DNA from 3 places in the Paenibacillus sp. 37 genome. Region 3 is predicted to be linked to each of the others. Evidence: riboswitches for the same ligand, from Rfam matches in the RefSeq annotation. Region 3 holds a riboswitch; each other region holds the start of a gene.

Region 1 (7,954 bases), 3.2 Mb from region 3:
GCTGGCACTGCTCACCAGTGTTGTTGGAATTCGTTCATTCGACGTAGAGAATTGCACGGCCAGCTTGGCAATGTCACTGCCTTGTTCTGCACAGAAGCGGGCAGCCTTCAAGCAGAGCTGTTTCACCCGATCATCTGCCGGATGCCAGGCAGGAGCCCCTCGGGTACTCAACAAGCCCATAGAAAGAGGTGAAGCATTGACGAGGCCAATTTCTTTTTTTTCCAACAGGGGCAATAACGATAATAATGAGGTATCATTCAATGAATAATGACAATACGAGATGATCGCATCTGCATCGATCTGTGGCAGAACCTTCTCGAACAACGGTAAGGGTAATCCACAAATGCCCGCATGTCGTATAACTCCCTGCTCTTTCAGACGCAGCAACGTTGGAAAAGCTACTTCGATAATAATCTCTGCTGGCACAAATTCAATATCATGCAGGAACAGAATGTCGATATAGTCTGTATGCAGTCGATCCAGGCTCTCTTGCACACTATTCAGAATTCGCTGACGTGAGAAATCAAACTCATTTTCCCCATACCGTCCGGCTTTGGTTGATAACATATATGAACTGCGCGGCAAGCTGCGAATGGCCTCACCCAACACTGTCTCCGCCTTTGTCAGCCCGTAGTAAGGCGAAACGTCTATGTAATTCATCCCTGCATCTACGGCCGCATGTACAGTGCGAATCCCTTCGTCCCGGTCAATGTCACGAAATACAGAACCGAGTGAGGATGCTCCAAAGCTCAATACAGGTACGTCCAGTTCCGTCTTGCCAAGTATTCTTCTCTTCATCGGTTTAACCCCTTCCAGCGTGTCTGACTACACAAGTTCCCTTTCATTGTAACAGTTCAATTTCAATATAAAATATCGCCAATTGCGTAACATGTACTGTTTGATGACCTCGAACCGCAGAAAGAAATCAAAAAGCCCGCCGTCTCTCCAAACGGAGTAGTCAGCGGGCTTGGCTTCATAAATACTTATCTAACGATCAGCATTTATGGGAGTAGTATTCAAATAATCAGGATTAGTTCTGCATTACGAAATCTTCATGTACGGCATTCTCTTCATCGAACATACGCACGATGTCATATCGGGTATTACGTTGTGCCGGGATATAACCGGACTCCCGAATTAAACGCAGAATCGATTCGATGTTAACTTTGTAAGTTGCACCAGCAGCAGATACAACGTTCTCTTCAATCATCGTGCTACCGAAGTCATTACAGCCAAATTCAAGCGACTTCTTACCGATCTCAGGACCCATCGTTACCCAAGAGGATTGCATGTTCTTGATATTATCCAGCACCAGTCGGCTAATAGCTACAGTCTTCAAGTACTCTTCCGGAGTCTGACGCTCCAGCTTAAGGTTGGTATTGTCTGGCTGGAAAGTCCAAGGAATGAATGCCAAGAAACCTTCGGAGTCATACTTGTTCGCAATACATTCATCCTGAGCCTCACGTACACGGAGCAAGTGTAATGCACGCTCTTCCATCGATTCACCAAGTCCGATAACCATCGTTGCCGTGGTGTTCATACCGATGCGGTGTGCAGTTTGCATAACGTCCATCCAATCCCGCCAAGAACCTTTCAAACGGCTGATCTTCCGACGTGTGCGGTCATCCAGAATTTCAGCGCCGCCGCCAGGCAAGGAATCCAGTCCAGCTTCGTGAATGGCACGAACAACTTCTTCCAATGTAAGGCCATCGGATACTTCAACCATTTTCATAATCTCCGCTGGGGAGAAAGAGTGCATCGTGATGTTTGGGAAACGCTCTTTGATGGCTTTCAACAGGTCTGTATAATAGCTGAAAGGCAAGTTTGGATTCGTTCCACCTTGCATCAAAATTTCGGTACCATTCACATCTTCAGTTTCCTGAATCTTCTGGAAAATCACTTCGTCCGGAAGCACATAACCTTCATCCGAACCAGGTCTGCGGTAGAAAGCACAAAAACGGCAGTACACATCACACACGTTTGTGTAGTTGACGTTACGCCCAATTACAAATGTTCTGTATGGTTCAGGGTGCATGCGTTTCATAATGACATTAGCAGCTGCCCCGATTTTGTCCACTTCATTGGATTCAAATAGCTGAATCGTGTCTTCCAAGTCCAAACGTTCGCCCCGAAGGGCTTTATCTAAGATACGGTCTACCGTACTCATCGTAAAAAAGCCTCCCTCATGAAGAGAAATTATATAACGATCCGTCCCAACTTGTTCAAGAGAAGCAAGTTCTGGTGGCAACATCGTATTTCTGTACTCCACATATCGTAACACAGGTTACATGTGAAAAAAAGCACCTTATGTACAGGTGCTTTAAAAATAAGTAAAAATTTTTACATATGGAAAAGAATTAGTTCGAGATTAAGTGATACGCATCGGCGTATTCGGGCATCCACTTTTGTTAGGATTCCTGAAGTGCTTGTTCCAAATCTACAATCAGATCTTCGATATCTTCCAGACCTACCGAGAAGCGCAGCAACCCATCTGTAATGCCACGGTCACGGCGAACGTCAGCCGGCATTGCCGCATGAGACATCATCGCTGGGTAGGAAAGAATACTCTCCACAGCTCCCAGGCTTACTGCAACAATGGGGAGCTTCACCCGGTTAAGAACTGCTTTTGCACGATCGCCTGAACCGACGTCAAATGAAACGACAGCTCCATATCCTGTGGACTGGCGCTCATGTGCCTCACGGCCCGGATGATCCTCCAGTCCAGGATAAAAGACAGCGGTAATATCACTGCGCTGATTAAGCCATGCCGCCAGTTTGGCTGTGCTCCGTTCACTATGAGCCATGCGAGCCCCTAAGGTTTTCATACCGCGCATCAGAAGCCAGGATTCTTGTGCCCCGAGTACAGTTCCAAGTCCATTTTGCAACTGTTTCAGTTGTACACCAAGTGATTCCGTGCGAGCAACCGCTAACCCTGCCAGTACATCACTGTGACCTCCGAGAAACTTCGTAGCACTATGTACGACGATGTCCACACCAAGCTCAATTGGACGCTGATAGTACGGTGTCATAAAGGTGTTGTCCAGAATCGTGATCAGGTCATGTTCCTTCGACCAGTCAGTTACAGCAGCGATATCCGTAATTCGCAGTGTAGGGTTGGACGGTGTCTCCATATAAACTGCCTTGGTGTTTGGTTTGAGTGCCGCTTTTACTTCATCTATATTGGTCATGTCTACAAAGGTTGTCTCGATCTGCATACGGCTTAATATGGAAGTAAGCAAACGATACGTACCTCCATATACATCTTCCGTTACAATCATGTGGTCCCCTGCGGAGAACATCATGAACACGCTTGAGATCGCAGCCATCCCTGAAGAATAGGCAAAACCTCGTGCCCCGCCCTCCAGCAATGTGATGTAATCTTCCAAAGCCTGACGTGTCGGATTACCCGAACGACTGTAATCATGTTGAGGCGGATTGAAGATATCAAAATGATGGAATGTTGATGCTTGGTAGATCGGTACACTCGATGCTCCAGTCGTTTTGTCAATTTCATCGCCAAAATGGAGCAACTTGGTATCAAATTTTAACTCGGAATTGGGTTTGTTGTTGGACTCACTCATGAGTGCACGCCTCCTTCCACTTCCTGTTGTGCAACTGTCAGAGCATTGCCGAGATCTGCAATCAGATCATCTGCATGTTCAATGCCTACGGAGAACCGGAGCAGACGGTCATCCACACCTACGGCTTCACGAATTTCAAGCGGAATATCTGCATGAGTCTGTACTGCGGGATAAGTCATGAGTGATTCAACTCCGCCGAGACTTTCGGCAAAAGCAATGAGTTTGATATGACGCAGCAACGGTTCAACATAACGTGCATCCTTCACTTTGAAAGAGAAGATACCTGTGTTACCGGTGGATTGTTTATTCTGTATTTCATACCCCGGATGATCGGATAGGCCTGGATGATACACTTCAACCACCGCTGGGTGCTCAAGCAAGTATTTAGCAATAGTAAGTGCATTGTGCTCATGACGCTCCATGCGAAGAGCCAGCGTTTTCATCCCTTTCATCAACTGGTAGGAGTCACTTGGAGACAATACCGCTCCAATGGAATTATGCAAGAACGCCATCTCTGCAGATAACGCTTCACCTTTGGTAATAATTAGTCCAGCGAGCACATCATTGTGTCCACCCAGATATTTGGTAGCGCTATGAATGATGATATCGGCACCCAGTTCAATCGGACGTTGGAAAAATGGAGTCAACAACGTGTTGTCAACAATGGTCAACAGGTTGTAACTTTTCGCCCAGGAAGCAACGGCTTCCACATCGGTGATCATCATCAGTGGATTGGTTGGTGTCTCAATAAATACCGCTTTGGTATTCGGCTGACGAACCTTCTCCAGTGCTGCAAGGTCATTCGTGTCCACATAACTTGCAGTTACGCCGAAACGGGACAGAATACGTTCCAGCAGACGATAGGTTCCACCATACAGATCCAGCGATACAATCAGATGATCCCCTTGACCAAACATGGCAAAAATCGTTTGCAGCGCGGCCATTCCCGAGCTACAGGCAAACCCTGCATCACCGGACTCCAGCGCTGCAGCGGCTTCTTCCAATACTTTACGGGTTGGATTAGTCGTACGAATATAATCAAACCCCGTGCTTTGTCCAAGCTTCGGGTGGCGAAACGCAGTGGATTGATAGATCGGAAAGTTAATGGCGCCTGTTACCGGTTCATTGATGGACCCAATTTGTGCTAAGCGGCTTTCGATTTTCAACTTGTTGTTGTCTTCCATTGCTGCATCCTCCTGTAATCTCGATTAGATTTGCGGACCAATATCATAAGGTGTTTCTTGATACACATAGTAATTGAGCCAGTTAGAGAATAATAAGTTGGCATGAGCGCGCCAAGTAGCCGGTGGCACACGGGAAGGGTCGTCATTCGGATAATAATGTCTAGGCAATGCGATATCCAACCCTTTGGCTGCATCCCGGTCATACTCCCACTTTAATGAGAACGGGTCATACTCGGCATGTCCTGTGGCAAAAATCTGTTTGCCGTCTTTGGTAGCAACCAGGAAGATCCCCGCTTCCTCGGATTCAGCCAAAATCTCTAAATTCTCATTCTTTTCAATATCTTCGCGTCTCACTTCCGTATGACGGGAATGTGGAACGTTGAATACTTCATCGAATCCACGCAACAACGGAACATGTGGTTTATTAATGGTATGTGGGAAAACGCCAAAACACTTTTCATCAAGTGCAACCTTGGGTACGTCAAAATGATGGTATAAACCTGCCTGGGAAGCCCAACATATGTGGAGGGTTGAAGTCACATTGGTTTTGGTCCATTCGAAGATCTCCTGGATTTCATTCCAATAGTTCACGTCTTCGAAATCCATCTGTTCCACCGGGGCACCCGTAATAATCATTCCATCGAAACGGCGGTGCTCAATCTCATCGAAGGTTTTATAGAACAGATCCAAATACTCCTGAGACGTATTCTTCGACGTATGGGATTTGGGATGTACGAGAACGACATCCACCTGAATAGGCGTGTTTCCCACCAGACGAAGCAATTGTGTTTCGGTCGTTTCCTTTGTGGGCATCAGGTTTAATATAGCGATACGGAGTGGACGAATATCCTGCTGATATGCAGAAGTTTCATCCATGACGAAGATATTCTCTCCTTCAAGTACTTCTTTTGCTGGTAGAGTATCAGGTATTTTGATTGGCATAGTAAATCTAACTCCTCCTTGTGCATAGATAGATGCAGCCACCCCTGGCTTGATGTCTTCACATCAATACAGTTATAGACTGCCTTGAGCTTGTAAAAACATTGAATTGTTCTTTCATCCAACGTTACAAACAACCTCAAGTTCCTTAGCGAAAATCACTGCTGAGAAGTCGGGGCATATGACAAAGACCTTCCTCGGATTTCGAGAAAGGTCATATGTAAAATAGATATGCGCCTCTCTCATCTCTCAGTTACAACAGTGCCACTTGACACTTAGTCGCTGCAAGAATTAGCACCGTGCGGTATACCGCCGGTTGCCGGGTTTCATCGGGCCAGTCCCTCCACCTACTCTTGATAAGATTTCGCTGTATTAGATTGTAATTTAATATGGTTCACCGTCTACTTTATTACATTAATGCCCTCACGTCAAGATGCAGTTCGATGTCTGCTTCCCAGATCGGAACCGTTCATCATCCGTTGTCATACACTGCCTCAGGGCGCGAAATAGACACATTTTTGCGCTTGAAAGCACCTTGTACCAGCGGTATACTAAACAAGGTGTTATAAACCCTTATGTGAGAGGTGACATATTAAATGGATGGCGACCCGAGGCCTGACTGGCAGCCGAATTCCGACAAACTGCATAGAGAATTGACATCAGCATGCCGGCAGCGGGACGTGACTTCCGTTTGATTTTATAGTGAACGCAGCCCTGATCTCCAGGCTCCGCTGCCGACCGGCTGATTTGTTCTTTTTGCGCCCATAATGATAATATCCGCCAAGTTGGCGGGTGCAGAAGGAGTAGATTAACGATGAAAATCCGGTTGGTAAACAACGGTGTATTTATTCCGGTGGACGACATTCAGCAGGCGCTGACTCCACCAGCGGAAGGATTTTACTGGATTGATGCAGACGTAGACGATTTGGCGGTACTTCAGCCGCTGTTCTTGATGCATGATCTGGCTGTGGAAGACTGTCTTAGTGACGAAGAACAACGTCCGAAGATTGAAATTTATGAGAACCATTATTTTATTGTGATTAATAGCATCCGTTTCGATGATGAAGAGATATTTCTACGTGCGGTGAACTTATTCCTCGGCAGACATTTCATTATTAGTGTTACCAAGCAAAAGGTCAGCGAATTGCGCACACTGAAACCCATCCTGTGGGAACAGGAAATCAGCACACCGGATCGTCTGCTGTATTTGCTGGTTGACTTGATTGTTGATAATTATTTCACCGTAGGTGACCGAATTGAAGCACGGATCGAGAAGCTTGAGGAAGACATTCTGATGCACACCAAAAAGTCACATCTGAATGAAATCATCGGGCTGCGCAGTGAGATTCTGTGGCTGAAAAAAGTCCTTGGACCTCAGAAAGAGGTCATCAACACCCTGAACAAAAAAGATCTGCGTCTCATCGATGATCAACTGCAAAAGTATTTCAGTGACATCTATGAGAATGCTGTAAAAATATCTGAAACCTTTGAGACTTATCGCGACCTGATGGGCAACTTGCGAGAAGCCTACCAATCCAGTATTGCGAACCGGGCGAATGAGATCATGCGTGTATTTACCGCCATTACCACGGTCTTCATGCCGCTGACGGTCATTACCGGTATATACGGCATGAACTTTACGAATATGCCAGAGCTTAACTGGAAATACAGCTATTTTGTTGTAATTGGCCTGATGGTTACACTGGGCCTGAGCATGTTCTTCATTTTCCGCAAGAAAGACTGGGTATGAACTCGTATGAAATGAAAAAAGACGAAGCGCTCCTCCGGGAGAAACGCCTCGTCTTTTTTCATTTCTGATCATTAACCAACATTCTTCTCTGTCTCTGCGTGCCGACGGAAGCGAATTCGAATCATGCGCAGTCTTTCATAGACCTGCTCCAGACTTCCTCCATCGGGTTTCTCTCCTCCATACACCTTATGTAATACTGGCTTCAGGAACGTATCTCCCAGCTCCTCATACGCACTCCATACGGCCTCTTGTTCGTTCTCTGGCATCACTGCCAGCTCCACATCAAGAAGACAATCGGTGTCATAACCTTCGTGATCCAGTGCCTCTAACAGCTCAACCAACTCACGTCGGGATAATCCGGATCGATTAACAATCTCCTCTAACGTATACCCTTCCTTCATGCCTTCAAGCACCTGCTTACGCGTGGTGAACTTATCAAGTTCCTGCTTATACTTCTGCTCTCTCTGCTTGTATAACCAACTCTCATACTCTTCCTCCTT
Region 2 (7,954 bases), 270 kb from region 3:
AACCAATTGCGCCAGCGATGGGTATCGTAGGAGGTCTGATTATTGGCCAAGCAGCAGTGCAGGCGGGAATTATAAGCCAATTTCTGGTCATTGTCGTAGCGGTTACGGCCATTTCTTCCTTTACGATTCCAGTCTATAGTGCGGGATTAACACTACGGATTCTCCGATTTGCCGCTATGTTCAGCGCAGCCGTACTCGGATTGTTTGGCGTGGTTATGTTCTTTCTGCTTGTGTGTACGCATCTGGCACGACTCTCAAGCTTTGGCGTACCTTATGTGGCACCAGCGGTTCCTTATCACATCAATGAATGGAAGGACTTCGTTATCCGTGCACCGCTAAATATGATGAGAATGCGTCCCAAAATGACAAATCCGATAGATCAGGACCGAAAAAAATAAGCTAACTCACAGAAGGTCTGGAGGTGAACTAAAGTGAATGGCTCCCAAGGAAAGCTAACCACGACACAGGCCGTTGTAATTATTGTCAATTACATGCTTGGTGCCGGGATATTGACGTTACCTCGAACAACTAGCAAGGCTGTAGGAACACCAGATGTCTGGATTTCCATTATACTGTCTGGACTGATTATTACAGGTATTGGAATAATTATGGTTACCCTGTGTCGCAGATTTCCGGGGGAAACCGTGTTCCAGTTCACCCGCGAAATTACGGGGAACTGGATTGCTTACATACTGGGATTTGCTATGATTATGTATTTCACGGTGATTGCAGCTTTTGAAGTAAGAGTCATGGCTGATGTGACAGGAATGTATCTACTCGAACGCACCCCCACCTGGGCAATTGTTATGGTCTTCATGTGGATCGGTATATATATGATCTCGGGTGGGCTTGGTGTCATTGTACGCGTGTTCGAGATTATTCTGCCGATTACGATCATTATATTTGTAATTGAAATTTTGCTCAGTAATCAGTTATTCGAGATAGGCAATCTGAGACCCGTTCTCGGTGATGGGGTTATGCCCGTTTTCAAAGGGCTAAAACCATCACTATTGTCTTATACGGGCTATGAGGTGATGTTAGTCATGACTGCCTATATGAAAAATCCGAAGAAAAGCAATAAAGCGATGAGCTGGGGGATATTCATATCCACCATTATCTACTTGATCACGGTTGTCATGGTCATAGGCAGTTTATCCCTTGATGGGATCAAAACGCGAACCTGGCCAACGCTGGATTTGGTAAGAAGCTTTGAGATACAAGGTTTAATATTCGAAAGATTCGAATCATTATTGCTGGTCATCTGGATTATGCAAATTTTCTCGACTACAGCGATCACACATTACTGCGCGTCGGTGGGTATTCGTGATTTGTTCCGTTCCAAAAAAATCAAAGGTATTATGTACGGTCTGCTTCCGTTCATCTATCTGATAGCAATGATGCCCAAGACCGTGGATGATACCTTCGAACTAGGAGATATGCTGGGTAACGTGTCCGTATGGTTGTTTGCCATTTTACCTCTGGTACTACTGTTGTTAAGTCTGATTCGTAAAAAAGGAGGCAAGCATGCATGATTACATTCCGTATGTTGTTACGCTTAGCCACTGTATTATGCATACTCTTAACGATATCCGGATGTTGGAGCAGTCGGGAGATAGAGGATCTAAGTGTATACGTTGGTCTTGGGATCGATATTGGCAAAGAGACGGAATTTGAGAAAAACATCGCTAATCAGGGAGGAACGTATTCCAAGCAGAACAATGTGACAGCCACGGTACAGATTGCTCCCGGTAACTCCAGCAGTCAGAAGAGCCAACAATCCGGGTCACCTGCTTCTGGTAAAACGTCCTACTCCAATGAACAGCTTACCGGAGATTCCTTGCTGCAAATCTTTCGTCAGTTTGCACTAAGGCGAGATCATCCGCTCATCGGGCATCATCTGAAGGTTATCGTTGTGTCCAAGGATATCGCCAAAAAGTATGGTCTGGACCAGCTGCTGGATTTTGTACTTCGGGATAACGATATTCGTCCTAACTGTCTGGTGCTGATTAGCCATCATCGCGCTGCTGATGTACTGACTTCAGATGATCCTTCCCGGATTCCAGCATTTTATCTTACAGGTATTACCGGTAATTCGTACTTGTCCAATAAAATCCTGGACCCCGTTTTACTCTCCAAACTAGATGCACAAATGCAATCCGGTTCCAGCTTTTTGCTCCAGAATGTACTGAACTTCAATGGAGAGGACAAGTTCTCCGGTGCCAGTATCTTTGATGGGAAAACGACCAAATTCATCGGGGAACTCAGCCAAACGGATCTAGAAGGGCTGTCGTGGATCAGACCTAAAGAAAAAGGAGGCATCTTGAAGACATACAATAAAGCGGGATTCACTGTTGTATATGAAATGAAGAAGAAAAAAACAAAAATAATTCCAAAAGTGGTTGGCGATGATATTTCATTCCATGTGAAGACTGAATCCGAAGGCTGGTTGATGGAGGATTGGCGTGCTCCAGAGGAAGAGGAAAAAGGTGCTTATCTCAGAGAATTGGAAAAAGAATTTGCTGAACTGGCTGAACAACAGATTCGACAGGTGTTATACAAACTGCAGCATACCTATAAAGTAGATGTTGCGGATTTTCGGGATAGCTTGCGTATTAAAGAACCTAAAACATGGAAAAAAGTCAAAGACGATTGGGATAAAATTTTTAGCACCGTGCCGATCACGTATGAGGTAAAGACCACCATCACCAATCCGGGGTCTTCCACGGAATAGCGAGGTGTGCCATTTATTATTTAAATGTTGACACATTCATGATAGATCGCTATATTAGTAAAAAATCATTTTCTTATCCAGAGAGGTGGAGGGACTGGCCCTTAGAAACCTCAGCAACAGATCTGAAGGATACTGTGCTAATTCCAGCGGGTGAAAGCCTGATAGATAGGAGCGTTTGTTTTTATTTGTCAGTAACGGCGCACTCTTTAGGCAGAGTGGGTCTTTTTTGTTTTTTCTGGATGAAGAAGTAGGGGAGCAGCTGGTATGGAAAACAACAACGACAAAGGGCATTTTCAGCGGAAAATGCAAGCACGGCATGTGGTCATGCTCTCTCTCGGAGGAGTCATTGGAACGGGATTATTCCTCAGCTCAGGTTACACCATTCAGCAGGCGGGACCACTGGGAACCATTCTGTCCTATCTAATCGGAGCCATCGTTGTATATCTGGTGATGCTCTGCCTTGGTGAACTGTCTGTTCATATGCCAGAGACGGGAGCATTTCATAGTTATGCAGCCAAATATATCGGACCGGCAACAGGCTACACGGTGGCTTGGTTATACTGGTTAACCTGGACTGTTGCGCTTGGCTCCGAATTCACAGCCGCTGGATTGCTGATGCAGCGCTGGTTCCCATCGGTGAACGTATGGATATGGAGTGCGCTCTTTGCACTGATGATCTTTCTGTTTAATGCATTAACGGTGAAATTATTTGCGGAATCCGAGTTCTGGTTCTCATCTGTAAAAGTAGTGACTATCGTAATCTTCATTATTATCGGTGGCGCAGCCATGTTTGGGTTCATTCCCATGGCGGATTCTGAACCGGCTCCATTTCTATCGAATATTACCGCATCCGGGTGGTTCCCTCATGGGGCTACAGCCATATTGATGACCATGCTTGCTGTAAACTTTGCCTTCTCAGGCACCGAGTTAATCGGCATTGCCGCGGGTGAGACGGAGAACCCGGAAAAGACGATACCGAAAGCTATTCATACAACGCTGTGGCGTTTGGTTATTTTCTTCATCGGAACGATTATTATCTTGTCGGCCTTGTTGCCCATGTCGGATGCCAGTGTACTGGAAAGTCCGTTTGTAGCGGTAATGGAGCGGGTGGGTGTACCCTATGCAGCAGACATTATGAACTTTGTTATTCTGACGGCGATTCTCTCTGCTGCCAATTCGGGCCTATATGCATCTTCACGGATGCTCTGGTCTCTGGCTGACAAAAAAACGATCTCTCCGTGGTTTGCCAAATTGACCAAAAGCGGGGTACCGCTGAATGCACTTCTGATTAGTATGGTGGGTGGTGCGTTGGCCTTGCTGTCCAGCATCATTGCGCCAGGTACCGTGTATATTACACTGGTTTCCATTTCAGGTCTGGCTGTCGTTGCGGTATGGATGAGTATCAGTGTCTCCCAATACATGTTCCGCAGACAATATATCCGGGAAGGACATGCGGTCAAAGATCTGGTCTACCGCACACCACTATATCCGGTGGTACCAATTGTTTCATTTATATTATGCCTGGCTTCATGCATAGGTATTGCCTTTGACCCGACACAGCGAATTGCGCTATATTGTGGGGTTCCGTTTATTGCAGTGTGTTACGCTGCTTATTATCTGACAGAACGTGTGAATAAGAAAAGAGGACAAGTACATGACGCAAGCACAACAGACTAACCCCTTAGAACAGATCCTGCGTGAACATCCGGTCATGATTCTGGATGGAGCGCTGGCAACGGAACTCGAACAGCATGGATGTGATCTCGATGATCCACTATGGTCTGCTCGTGTGTTACTTGAGAATCCGGATGTTATCGTTCAGGTCCATGCAGATTATTTTCGAGCAGGAGCCGACTGTGCGATTACATCCAGTTATCAGGCGACGGTGGATGGTTTCCGCAAGAGAGGGATCGATGAACAGGCAGCACTGGAGCTGATCCGCAAGACGGTGGAACTGGCTGCACAGGCGAGAGATGACGTGTGGGCAGAAGTGCAGAGTAGACTAGTAGGGAGAGAAAGCTCGACAAGTCAGCTTGTAGAAGCTTCTTCGGTACATGCTGAGACGGTGGAGAATGAGGAGTATATAACAGATCGTACAGGGGATCGCGAAGGAAATTGTCTTCGTCCACGTCCAATTATTGCCGGGTCCGTTGGTCCGTACGGCGCTTATCTGGCGGACGGTTCAGAGTATGTGGGTCATTACGGCGTGTCGGATGAGACGATTGCCGCATTTCACCGTCCGCGTATGGCGGCGCTGATTGAAGCGGGTGCTGATATTCTGGCGTTTGAGACGATTCCTTCCTTGCAGGAAGCACAGGTGCTGGTTGATTTACTGAAGGAGTTTCCTCATGCGTATGCCTGGTTATCTTTTTCTTTAAAAGACGGGACAAGCATCAGCGAAGGCACACCGCTTGAGGTATGTGCACAGACGTTTGGCTCCGAGCCGCAGGTTGCGGCGATTGGCCTGAACTGTGCTCCGATGGAAGTGGTGACGGAAGCAGTGGGTATTTTGAGCCGTACCAGCGATAAACCTGTGATTGTGTATCCGAACTCGGGAGAAGTATACGATGCAGCAACGAAGACGTGGAGTGGACAGGGTACATGTGGCAGTATGAGTGATGCTTCGGAACAGTGGGTTGCTGCGGGCGCGAAAATTATTGGCGGCTGCTGCCGCACTACGCCACATCAGATTGGTGAACTTGCGAAGAAATGGCGGAGTTAAATCATAACGCAATAACAGCCCTTCCACCTTTTATAAAGGCATGGAAGGGCTGTTATTGCGTTATAGAATCCTGACTACCTTATTCGATAACCAACATACGTGGCGATGCCCCACGAATAATTCGCGAAGAGAACCATGAACCAAGACCCGCTGCAATGATACTTAGACAGGCGAACAGTATCATTCCACCCCAATTCAGGATCAGCGGAAGCTCGACGATACCATAACCGGAAAGGACCAGTTCGAGCAGAAGAGGAAGTACATATACGCCGACGAGCATACCCAGTATCGCTCCGATGGAGGACAGCACGATCATTCCCATCGTGACCGAGAATCGGATCTGGCGGGATGTCATTCCCAGTGATTTGTATATTCCGTAGTTTCTGCTCTCTTTGCGGATATTGATCCGACAGGTGCTGAAAATAATGATGAACGTCACAGCGATGAACAGCAATCCAATCAGACTCATGGGATAGATCAGGATATTGGCAGCTTCCGCGTATACTGAATCAAGCAATGTCTTCTGGGTGACTACGGATGCAAAATCTTTAAATTGTTCGTTCAATTCCCCGGCAATCAGATCCGCCTGTGTAATATCCTTCACATTGATGAAAATGGCATCGAATTCACCATAAGCCGGGTTCACACTTCTCATGGCATCGATCGTGATTCGGCCTGAAACAGACATGTTGGCGATTGCCTGATAGATTCCTGTGATGAGGAATGTCCTCTTCTCTCCTTCAATATAGATGTCGATGAGATCACCAAGATCCTTATTGGATGTTTGGGCTATACTTACACCAATGGCAATCTCATTCACATGGCGAGGGTTATCGCCTCTCAACGTTGTGAACCCAAGTTCCTGATATTTTCCGTCCAGTACACTCAAGTTGAGACTGATGGATGGGCCTTGCACTCCCTTAGAAGACTCCGGGCTAATGACACCCGTTGTGTTCCCTTGCCAGCCCACATTGCTGATCCTTGAATCCTGTTCTAACACGTGTTTCAGCTCAGCCTGGGGGAAGGTACTTTTGTTCACCACGACTGCTGCGATGTTGGCATTATCATACCCCCAATGGGCTGCGGTCTGATAGATTCCGGTTATGCTGGTCAGCAGAACATACCCTAGAACCAATACAGAGGATGCCATCGTGGTCAGCAGGAGGGTTAGAATAGAACTTTTGGTGTTTTTGAACAAATGTCGAAGTCCAAGGGCCATAGTCACAGGCAGTCGTGTGAACCCGATCCATCGTGCCCAGGGTGAATTCATTTTGCCCGCCATCCGGCTATTATCTGTCTCCGACATACCATAACGAATGGCCTGCACAGGCTGTATGCTGCGTGCTTTTTTGGCATATAACACAACGGACAGAATCACTATAGCAAATAGAAGCACACCAGCCATAATGGCAGCGTCCAATCCTTGGACTGGAATGTTCTGATGGTCCACTCGAAGAGAGGACACGGATATATTAATGATCCACCTGGAGATCCATACGCTAAGTGCAATTCCGGGGATAATGGCAGCAATGGAGAGCATCGCATATTGAATGACATAGGTACCTATTGTTCTCCGGGCAGTTAGCCCGAGTGATTTGAGAATACCTATCGTTCTGTAATTGGCCAGTATGGCATCCGAAATTGTGAACCCGATGGTCATCAAAGCGATGGAGAGCATGACAACGCCCATGAAAATCATAATGAAGCCAATAACCTGGTTAATAATCAGATAAAAAGAGGAGATCGCTTCGAACTCCATTTTGGATTCCAGAAACGGAGTACCTGTCTCGCGATTGTACCGTTCCCAATACAATGAATTCATACTGTAATCGTTGAAATGAATACCGATCATGTAATTCTCGTTGCCAGCGAGTGCCGTGAAATCACGTTGATAATCAGCAGAATTCATCCAGACCCGTGCAGTATTGGAGAAGGGTGCTCCGTACGGTACGTCGATGACAATACCCGACACATTCAATTCGAGTGTGCTTGAGCCGGTTTTGAAGCCAATGGTATCATCTAACGAAATATGATAGGCATTTGCCATGGACGTTGGAATCCAGACGGAGCCCGGTTCGGGAGTCGTGCTGGGTGTTCCACTTGAAAAAATAAGTTCATCCACACCCCATGGCGGCGGAGGTGTATTAAACATGTACAGGTAGATGTTAGGGATGTGAGTTTCATTCAAGATGATGCCTGACAATGAACGATACGATAGTAACGGGGACACCTGAACGTCATCCTGGGAAGCCCACCAATCGTGCACCGTCTCCGGGTCATTCAGCCCTTTCTCAAAAGTCAGAATCTGATGAGACCCATGGGTGCGGATATGCATTTCATGAAACTGATTGCCTGTGTTCGCCAGAATGACAATAGCTGTAGATACAAGAAGTGTCGAGAGTAGCAGGAGCAGCGCAATCAGCGCATTTTGTATTTTGTTCCTACCCAGATACGACAAGCTAAGTTTAAACATGACTGCCATCGTTATTCCTTCCCCGTAA
Region 3 (7,954 bases):
TCGGTCTCATTTAAGTTCACCTGCTTTGTTTGACCATTTTAATTTGTGGCCATTTGTAATATAATATAGGAAGGAAAGGAGTTGAACAATATGAGCGAAAACGCACAAAGCACCATGTATGATGAGGTATCTGATGTGCTTGATAAACTTCGTCCGTTCCTGCAGCGCGATGGCGGTGACGTGGAACTGGTCGACGTGGAGGACGGCATCATTAAGCTGAAACTGGTCGGTGCCTGCGGCAGTTGCCCAAGCTCCACCATTACCTTAAAAGCCGGGATTGAACGTGCCCTTCTCGAAGAAGTTGAGGGTGTACAAGAAGTCGTACAAGTATTCTAATCAATCCTTCACGAAATAAACCTCAAGAGCCTTTCGCTTCGCATGAAGCGGAGGGCTCTTTTTTTGTGTGCATATGCAGAGAGTCCATGTTCACAGTCACCTTGACCCGTTTCCACGTACAATCCTTCAATTCACCTTTTAAGTATCCTCGCGCTGTATGGTTGGACGAATCGGATCAAGTCCTCCAGATACATCCATAATGTTACCTGTTATAAAATCGGAATGATCAAGGCACAGATACGTAATCACTCGTGCAATATCTTCACCGCTGCCTGGTCGCCCTCTTGGCGTTTCCTCATCGGTGATGCCTGCCATTTCATCAATCGTTTTCTCTTTGTTCGCACCACGAATGTCACCTGGACATACCATGTTAACCGTAATTCCATACGGAGCTTCTTCAACCGCTAGCGTCTTTGTAAAAGATACCAGACCCACCTTGGCAGCCGCATATACGGCGCGATGAGGCCAGGATCTCGCTTCTCCAGCGTGACTGAAGCCAAAATGGATAATGCGTCCCCATTGCTTGCGTCTCATCTCTGGCAATACACGCTGATCCAGTAACATCGGTCCCAACAGATTACCCTGCACAAGCATCTGGACCTCAGCTTCAGAATAATCCGCAAATAATCGTCGTTCACGGACAAATGGACCCGCGTTATTCACCAAAATATCAATACTGCCCAGGTTGCCTTCCACCTGCTCAACCAATGAAGAGATATCTTCCACCTTGGATATATCAGCCTGGATGGCAATGCACCGCACACCCTTGGCTATAATCTGAGCCTTTAAAGCCTCAGCTTCTATTCTGCTGTGTACATAGTTGAGGGCAATATGACACCCTTGATCTGCCAGACTGAGGGCCGTCATTTTACCAAGACCTTTGGCACTTCCCGTTATGAGGGCAACTTTTCCCTTCACGTTCATCCCCCTCTTCAAAGAGCAGTCACTATCCAGTATAAAAGATTTATCGTCCTCCTACAACTCGCTTATCCACAAGGGATTATCCACCTTTAATTCCAGATATATCTTGATTGAAATCGAGCACCTATGGTACTGTCGAGGATATAACCCGAAAGGACCTTTACATAAATATGATTAACAAAAGATGGATATCATTTCTTACATTTTTAATGTTGAGTTTATTCACAGTCTTTAGTGCCTTACAGGTATCAGCGGCCAGTGAGAGTGAGCAAGCGCCTGATGAGTACGATTGGATTATTGGACCAGCATCTGTCTCTATGGACGGTAAGGCCACCCTGGAGGTCCCTGAAAGCCATTCCTATCTTGATAAGGCCAATACCCAACGCTCGATACTTAACAGTGATGGGAAGCCTAACGGGAATGAAATCGGAAGCCTAACCAGCAATAGTGAATTCGGCTCGTGGTATGTTGTGTTTGAATACGTGAAAACAGGTCATATTCATGATGACGATCAAAATTTGAGTGCCGAAGAACTGTTAAGCAGTTATATCCGAGGCACAGAAGAAGATAACAGAGAACTTGATCCTAAATATAGAACGTACATAACGGGGTGGGAAATCGAACCGGCATATGACAGTACCAAACATCAGTTGGTTTACTCCCTTGGTTTTAAGAATGCTGATCAGCAAGCCATGGTCAATTACAATGTAAAACTCCTGACACGCGAAGGGTACATCACAGCCATTCTGGTTACAGATACGGCCAACTTTCAACAGAGCCGCCAGACATTCGAGGAAACTGTCCTTAATCAACTTCACATCAATGCAGGATATACCTACGAGGAGTACAATGCTTCGACTGACAAAACATCCACCATAGGGCTCAACAGTCTTCTGATGGGCGGGATCGGGTACACGGCTTCCCAGAAATTCAGTGCTCTTCTTTTGCTCAAAAAAGGATGGGCTTTGATCCTCGTTGTCGTCCTTGGGTTAATCGGTTGGATCAGATACAAGATCAAAAGCTCACACGGAGAAGAAGAAACACTCTCTCCCTCCGAGAGAACGTACCTGCAGGAAGCAGATGAGCAGCAGTATGCTGATCAGAATGAATTATCCTACTACCGCCAATCTGGACATCCACCCAACGCGGAGAAACAAGATAAGCCCTAACCCTTCCCTTATTAATCCCCACGTCAGCACAGATTAGGAAACATAAAATAAGCCGTATATCTCTTCAGAAGAGATATACGGCTTATTCTTAATAGCTTCACAACATATCATACATATCGTGAATTATTCAGTTGCAGGTTCAACTGCACCTTTATAACGTTCTTTGATGAATGTTTTCACTTCTTCGGAGTGCAGAGCAGCAGCCAGTTTTTGGATTGCATCTGCATCCTTGTTGTCCTCACGGGAAACGAGGATGTTTGCGTATGGGTTACCTTGCAGATCTTCGATCAGCAAAGCATCATTCGCTGGATTCAGGTTTGCTTCAAGCGCATAGTTAGCGTTGATGAATACCAGATCCGCTTCATCCAATTGACGAGGCATCATGGCTGCATCCAGCTCGATAATATTCAGATTTTTCGGATTGGCTGTGATATCTTGAATCGTAGATGTAATATTTGTGTTGTCTTTCAGCGTAATAATGCCTTCCTTCGCAAGCAACAACAGTGCACGTCCACCATTGGATGGGTCATTTGGAATGGCTACTTTTGCGCCGTCAGCCAATTCATCCAAAGACTTAATCTTCTTGGAGTATCCACCAAAAGGTTCAACATGAACAGGTGTTACAGTAACGAGGTTGAATCCACGTTCTTTATTCTCTGTGTCCAGATAAGGCTGGTGCTGGAAGAAGTTTGCATCCAATTTTTTATCAGCAAGTTGCTGGTTTGGTTGTACATAGTCATTGAACGTAACGACTTGTAAACGAATACCTTGTGCTTCCAGCTCAGGCTTGATGCTTTCCAGAATCTCTGCGTGTGGTGTAGGTGAAGCTCCAACTTTCAATTCAACTGTACGTGGTGCCCCTGCTGAATTGTCTGCGCCGCTATCGGCGTCCTTGTTGTTTCCGCAAGCTGCGAGAACCACAATTAACATAAGACTAAGTAGAGCAAAAGACCATTTTTTCATGTGTAAAACCCCTTCTCTAATCATTTTTTTCATGTGGCGTCCGCATGAATGCATATCCATCATGTTATCTATGTGTTATTTCCTGGTGAAAAATGTAACCAAGCGATCTCCGGCCATCTGGAGAATTTGCACAAGAATGATCATCGACACTACGGATATAATCATGATTTCATTTTGATAACGGAAATATCCATAGTTGATTGCCAGTGTTCCCAGACCTCCACCACCAACCATGCCCGCCATCGCCGTATAGGAGACAAGCGTAACGATGGTGATCGTTATACCCGCAAGCAGTCCAGGCAGTGCCTCAGGCAGTAAGACCCGTCTTACAATCTGTCCGGTCGATGCGCCCATCGCCTGCGCAGCCTCAATGACACCCCGATCAACTTCTCGCAACGTCGTCTCCACCAATCGAGCAAAGTAAGGAGCTGCTGAAATAACTAAAGGTGGTATAACACCTAACACTCCTGTAGCTGTACCGACGAGTATACGAGTGAATGGAATAAGAGCAACAATCAATATGATAAATGGAACTGAGCGCAAAATATTCACAATCAAGGACAATATAATGTACACCGTCCGTGATTTGATCGAAGCAGATCGGGCTGTCATGAACAGCAGAACTCCGAGCGGTAAACCAAAGATTACGGTGAACAAGCCTGATACACCCAAAATTTGCAGCGTCTCAATAGAGGCTTTACCAACCTCTTCCCAACGTACGGTTGAAAAATCCATCTAACGAAGCACCTCCACATCAAGTCCCTCTGCGGTTAATTCTGATATCGTCCGATCAATCGCAATGGAATCACCCTCGAACCGAACGGTCAGCTGTCCATAAGGCACCTGTTTAATCGTAGAGATTGTACCCTGCAGGATGGCAAAATCCACGCCTGTCTTACGTACCGTTCTCGACAAAATCGCTTCATACGTTTTGTTACCCAGAAAGGATATCTTCACAAGTTTGGAAGCAGCACCTGCCTGCAATTCAATGCCTGCATTCGCCAGAGCGGTCTCTTCCAGAGCGAGTCCAGCTTCATGGTCACGCATCATGAAGTCCCGCGTAATCGCATGCTGCGGCTTCAGGAACACTTCGGTTACAGGTCCCTGTTCCACAATGCCACCTTGATGAATGACAGCTACCTTGTCACAGATGTTCTGAATGACATGCATCTCATGTGTGATCAGCACAATCGTAAGGTTGTACTTTTCATTAATGTCGAGCAATAACTTCAGGATTGAATTTGTCGTCTGCGGATCAAGTGCCGAAGTAGCCTCATCACAGAGAAGTACATTCGGATCACTTGCAAGTGCTCTCGCAATCCCTACACGTTGTTTCTGTCCACCCGATAATTGAGCTGGATATTTTTTGCTATGGTTCTCCAGGCCAACGAGATTGAGCATTTCCTTCACTTTGCGATCAATGGCATCCTTTGGTGTATTCACAAGCTTTAGCGGAAAAGCCACATTATCATATACCGTTGCCGAAGATAACAGATTAAAGTGTTGAAAAATCATCCCGATCTTGCGTCTCTGTTGCTGCAGTTCGGTTTTGCTCAGTTCAGTCAGGTTGATCCCATCAACCCATACTTCACCCTCCGTAGGCCGTTCTAGCAAATTAATGCAGCGAATCAATGTACTTTTGCCCGCTCCAGAATGCCCAATCACGCCGTAGATTTCGCCCTTTTGGATGTTCAAATTCAGCTCGGATAACGCTGTTGTAGATTTTGCCCCTTTGCCGTACGTTTTCGTTAAACCTTTTAATTCAATCAATCGCACTTGCCCCTTTCCAACCACCTACATGTATCTTTACCCGATCTAAAGGAAAACTCCCCTTAAAGTACAAAAAAAGAGCCCTTTGCAGAAACAAAGAGGGCTCTTCACGTGAAAGAATATACCTTCTCATCTGCCAAAATCGTGCCTTGCACCATTTTGTAGGAATTAGCACCTAACATCTATAACGAATGATACATGTATCATGTCATTACAAATCGGTTGCCGGGCTTCATCGGGCCTGTCCCTCCGCCGCTCTCGATAAGAAATATGTTATTGTAGGATTTTATAAGTTCATGTAGTTTATGCTTTATAATGTGAATGTAACTTTTGAGAAATATCATTTCATTCTTCGTCATTGTAACACTCTAATTGAAACTCAGTATATTCCAAGTATTCCGATTTGTCAAAGGGAATTATTTCTTTTCCATATTTTGTTAATATAACGATAAGAGGCTGTTAACGTTTCACAGACCATATCGACGCCCTGACGCATTTCCTGCACATGCTGATTCAAATCCTCCAATTTCACTTTACCTTGCAAGGTCTGGTGTAACTGCCACAGGTCATCATGCATTTCTGAGTTCATGTAGTGAATTTCCATATTACGTCGTTTGCGCAGCTTGCTCATCGGCTCACGATAAGAGTCCTTGATCTGTATTAATTGCAACGCAAGATCATGGTGCTCCCTCGCATAATCGAACTGCCTTAACACTGTAAAATAAGAAAAATGCGCTTTGGTATTTGAAGTATTCAACTGGAATATTTCATTTAGTACCGTACCCACTTTATCCAGGATGGCAAAGCAGCGGATAAAGCCATCTTTGTAGAAATACACATACCGTGCATACTCTGCTTTTTCAGTCGCCGTCATATCATCCGTTGAGCCTGCAACGACCTTATTGCGAAAATGAGCAGCAGCGAAACAGCTTTGCTCTAGTTCATCCAGTGAGGAGATAAGTCCCTGAGTCCACACATACAGTTTCCGATAGTCATGCGTGGGATCATGGTCCACATGCATTTGTCGTTGAAATAACTCAAGCGTATGCGCCATTGCGTCCATCGCTGCCTTCAATTTACCTTCGTTTATACGTGGCTTTTCCCCCAACAACGTTCGCAGCATATCTAACCTCCTCTTTTCCAAATCAACAAGAATTCATCACCGTAAACGTAACACATCATCCATTCCGTGTAATTGCTGCTTGCCATAGGTTGCCCTGATCCCCCTGACATCAAACAAAGTCCACCTGTCCAATGATGTACATCACTGGATGGTGGACTTTCATATTTAGCCCAAGTACCTTTGGAAAAAAGAATGGATCTATATCTTAGAAACGATTAGCCGGGCGATGCAGCTTGTACACCAGGAAACTCATATACGTTAAAACTCCGAATAATATGGCGATATCCAGCATATGAGCGAGAGCTACAAACATGTATACTTCCGGACGGTTCATTGTCACCATCATGAAAATACCAATGACTACTTGCATCAGGATGAGAACAACGGATACCACGCCAAGGGTCCGCATTTCCTTGTTGTCCGGATGATTACGGTAAGCGAAGTGACCCAGAATTGCGATAACAATCACGAGCGACGCTGCTGCTGCACGGTGAGCAAAAGCAACCGCTACCCCACCCGAAAGCTCAGGAATAATCTGCCCGTTACAGAGCGGAAATCCGGAACATCCGCCAGCAGAATCCGTGTGACTCACAAATGCACCCGTGTATACCACGAGATATGTGTAAATAGTGGAGAACCAGACCAGATTCCTGAATTTTTTACTAACCCGAGGGTATTTATTCAGGCGTTCCAATCCGCCATCTTTAGCCTCCTGCCTTATGCCCAGCGCCATCATTAGAGAACTGGCAAAAGCAATCAGTGCAAAACCAAAATGCAGTGCCATGACTGCTGAAGATTGGGAGAAGACGACGGCAAAAGCACCCATGATTCCCTGGACGATAACAAATACAAGAGTTAAGAAAGAAAACAATTGCAGGTCACGGCGTGACTTGCCGAACTGCAGAAAAGCAACAAATGAGGCAATGGACAACAGTCCAGCCAGTGCACTTACAGCGCGGTGGGAATATTCAATGAGTGAAGCCACAGTATGTGCCGGAACGAGTTTTCCGTTACATAAAGGCCATTCTGTTCCGCAGCCAAGGCCTGATTCCGTTTTGGTTACGATGCCTCCACCAAAAGTGGCCAGAAACATGACAAGACAGGTTAATACGGTTAACCATTTAAACAAAGTTAAGTGTTTCAAATTTTTCTCACCCGCTGTTGGTTTAAGATGGCGAAGAATATTCTCCGCTTGTTTCGGTACTTTGACACTTATTTCACAACTAAATTCATTATACCGGATAAAATGTTCATTGACGTCGCGCTTTGTGACAAAATGTTAACGTCTGGTGAAATAATGACCCGCAGGTCATTGGGGTTATGTTATTTGGGGGATAGCCAGTTGAATTGTGTCTTAAACAGAGTTCAGAACACACAAACGCCATTTCCCTATTTCAAGAGAAATGGCGTTTCATCTAGTATACCCTTTAACAACATGAACCTGTCATACATTTATATAAGTTCAATGAAAAATTTACACAATAACGGAGAGGACAGAAATAGCCTGAAGAAGCGAAGCTAAAAGCTTTCTGAAAGAAAGCTGCATCGAAAGCATATGCTTCGCCTTTATCCCCGGATTTCCCCCTAATAAAAGGGATCAAAGAAATCTGGGGATAACAGCGATCAAAAGGTTATTCTGTCATCGGAGTGCCTGTGTGAATATTCATCATTT

Evidence for each region. Region 3 has a riboswitch for S-adenosylmethionine ahead of F0220_RS24990 (methionine ABC transporter ATP-binding protein). Riboswitches for the same ligand answer to the same signal wherever they lie in the genome.
Region 1: it holds a riboswitch for S-adenosylmethionine, as region 3 does, so the genes downstream of both, metA (homoserine O-acetyltransferase MetA) here and F0220_RS24990 (methionine ABC transporter ATP-binding protein) in region 3, are expected to answer to the same signal.
Region 2: it holds a riboswitch for S-adenosylmethionine, as region 3 does, so the genes downstream of both, mmuP (S-methylmethionine permease) here and F0220_RS24990 (methionine ABC transporter ATP-binding protein) in region 3, are expected to answer to the same signal.

What each region holds. Positions count from the first base shown of each region.
Region 1 covers NZ_CP043761.1:1,985,739-1,993,692, reverse strand. Annotated here, with positions in the region: gene F0220_RS09085 (aldo/keto reductase) at 1-798, opposite strand, end outside; gene mqnC (cyclic dehypoxanthinyl futalosine synthase) at 1,031-2,167, opposite strand; gene F0220_RS09075 (trans-sulfuration enzyme family protein) at 2,409-3,581, opposite strand; gene F0220_RS09070 (PLP-dependent transferase) at 3,578-4,765, opposite strand; gene metA (homoserine O-acetyltransferase MetA) at 4,790-5,707, opposite strand; SAM riboswitch class I at 5,944-6,067, opposite strand; gene corA (magnesium/cobalt transporter CorA) at 6,519-7,454, shown strand; gene F0220_RS09055 (HRDC domain-containing protein) at 7,526-7,954, opposite strand, start outside.
Region 2 covers NZ_CP043761.1:6,103,224-6,111,177, reverse strand. Annotated here, with positions in the region: gene F0220_RS26290 (spore germination protein) at 1-398, shown strand, start outside; gene F0220_RS26285 (GerAB/ArcD/ProY family transporter) at 432-1,532, shown strand; gene F0220_RS26280 (Ger(x)C family spore germination protein) at 1,529-2,731, shown strand; SAM riboswitch class I at 2,802-2,903, shown strand; gene mmuP (S-methylmethionine permease) at 2,996-4,408, shown strand; gene mmuM (homocysteine S-methyltransferase) at 4,386-5,453, shown strand; gene F0220_RS26265 (ABC transporter permease) at 5,533-7,935, opposite strand; gene F0220_RS26260 (ABC transporter ATP-binding protein) at 7,938-7,954, opposite strand, start outside.
Region 3 covers NZ_CP043761.1:5,833,829-5,841,782, forward strand. Annotated here, with positions in the region: gene F0220_RS24960 (YuzB family protein) at 1-10, opposite strand, end outside; gene F0220_RS24965 (NifU family protein) at 91-336, shown strand; gene F0220_RS24970 (SDR family oxidoreductase) at 475-1,254, opposite strand; gene F0220_RS24975 (DUF2167 domain-containing protein) at 1,467-2,426, shown strand; gene F0220_RS24980 (MetQ/NlpA family ABC transporter substrate-binding protein) at 2,550-3,389, opposite strand; gene F0220_RS24985 (methionine ABC transporter permease) at 3,465-4,124, opposite strand; gene F0220_RS24990 (methionine ABC transporter ATP-binding protein) at 4,125-5,159, opposite strand; SAM riboswitch class I at 5,286-5,427, opposite strand; gene F0220_RS24995 (Cthe_2314 family HEPN domain-containing protein) at 5,566-6,282, opposite strand; gene F0220_RS25000 (COX15/CtaA family protein) at 6,488-7,426, opposite strand.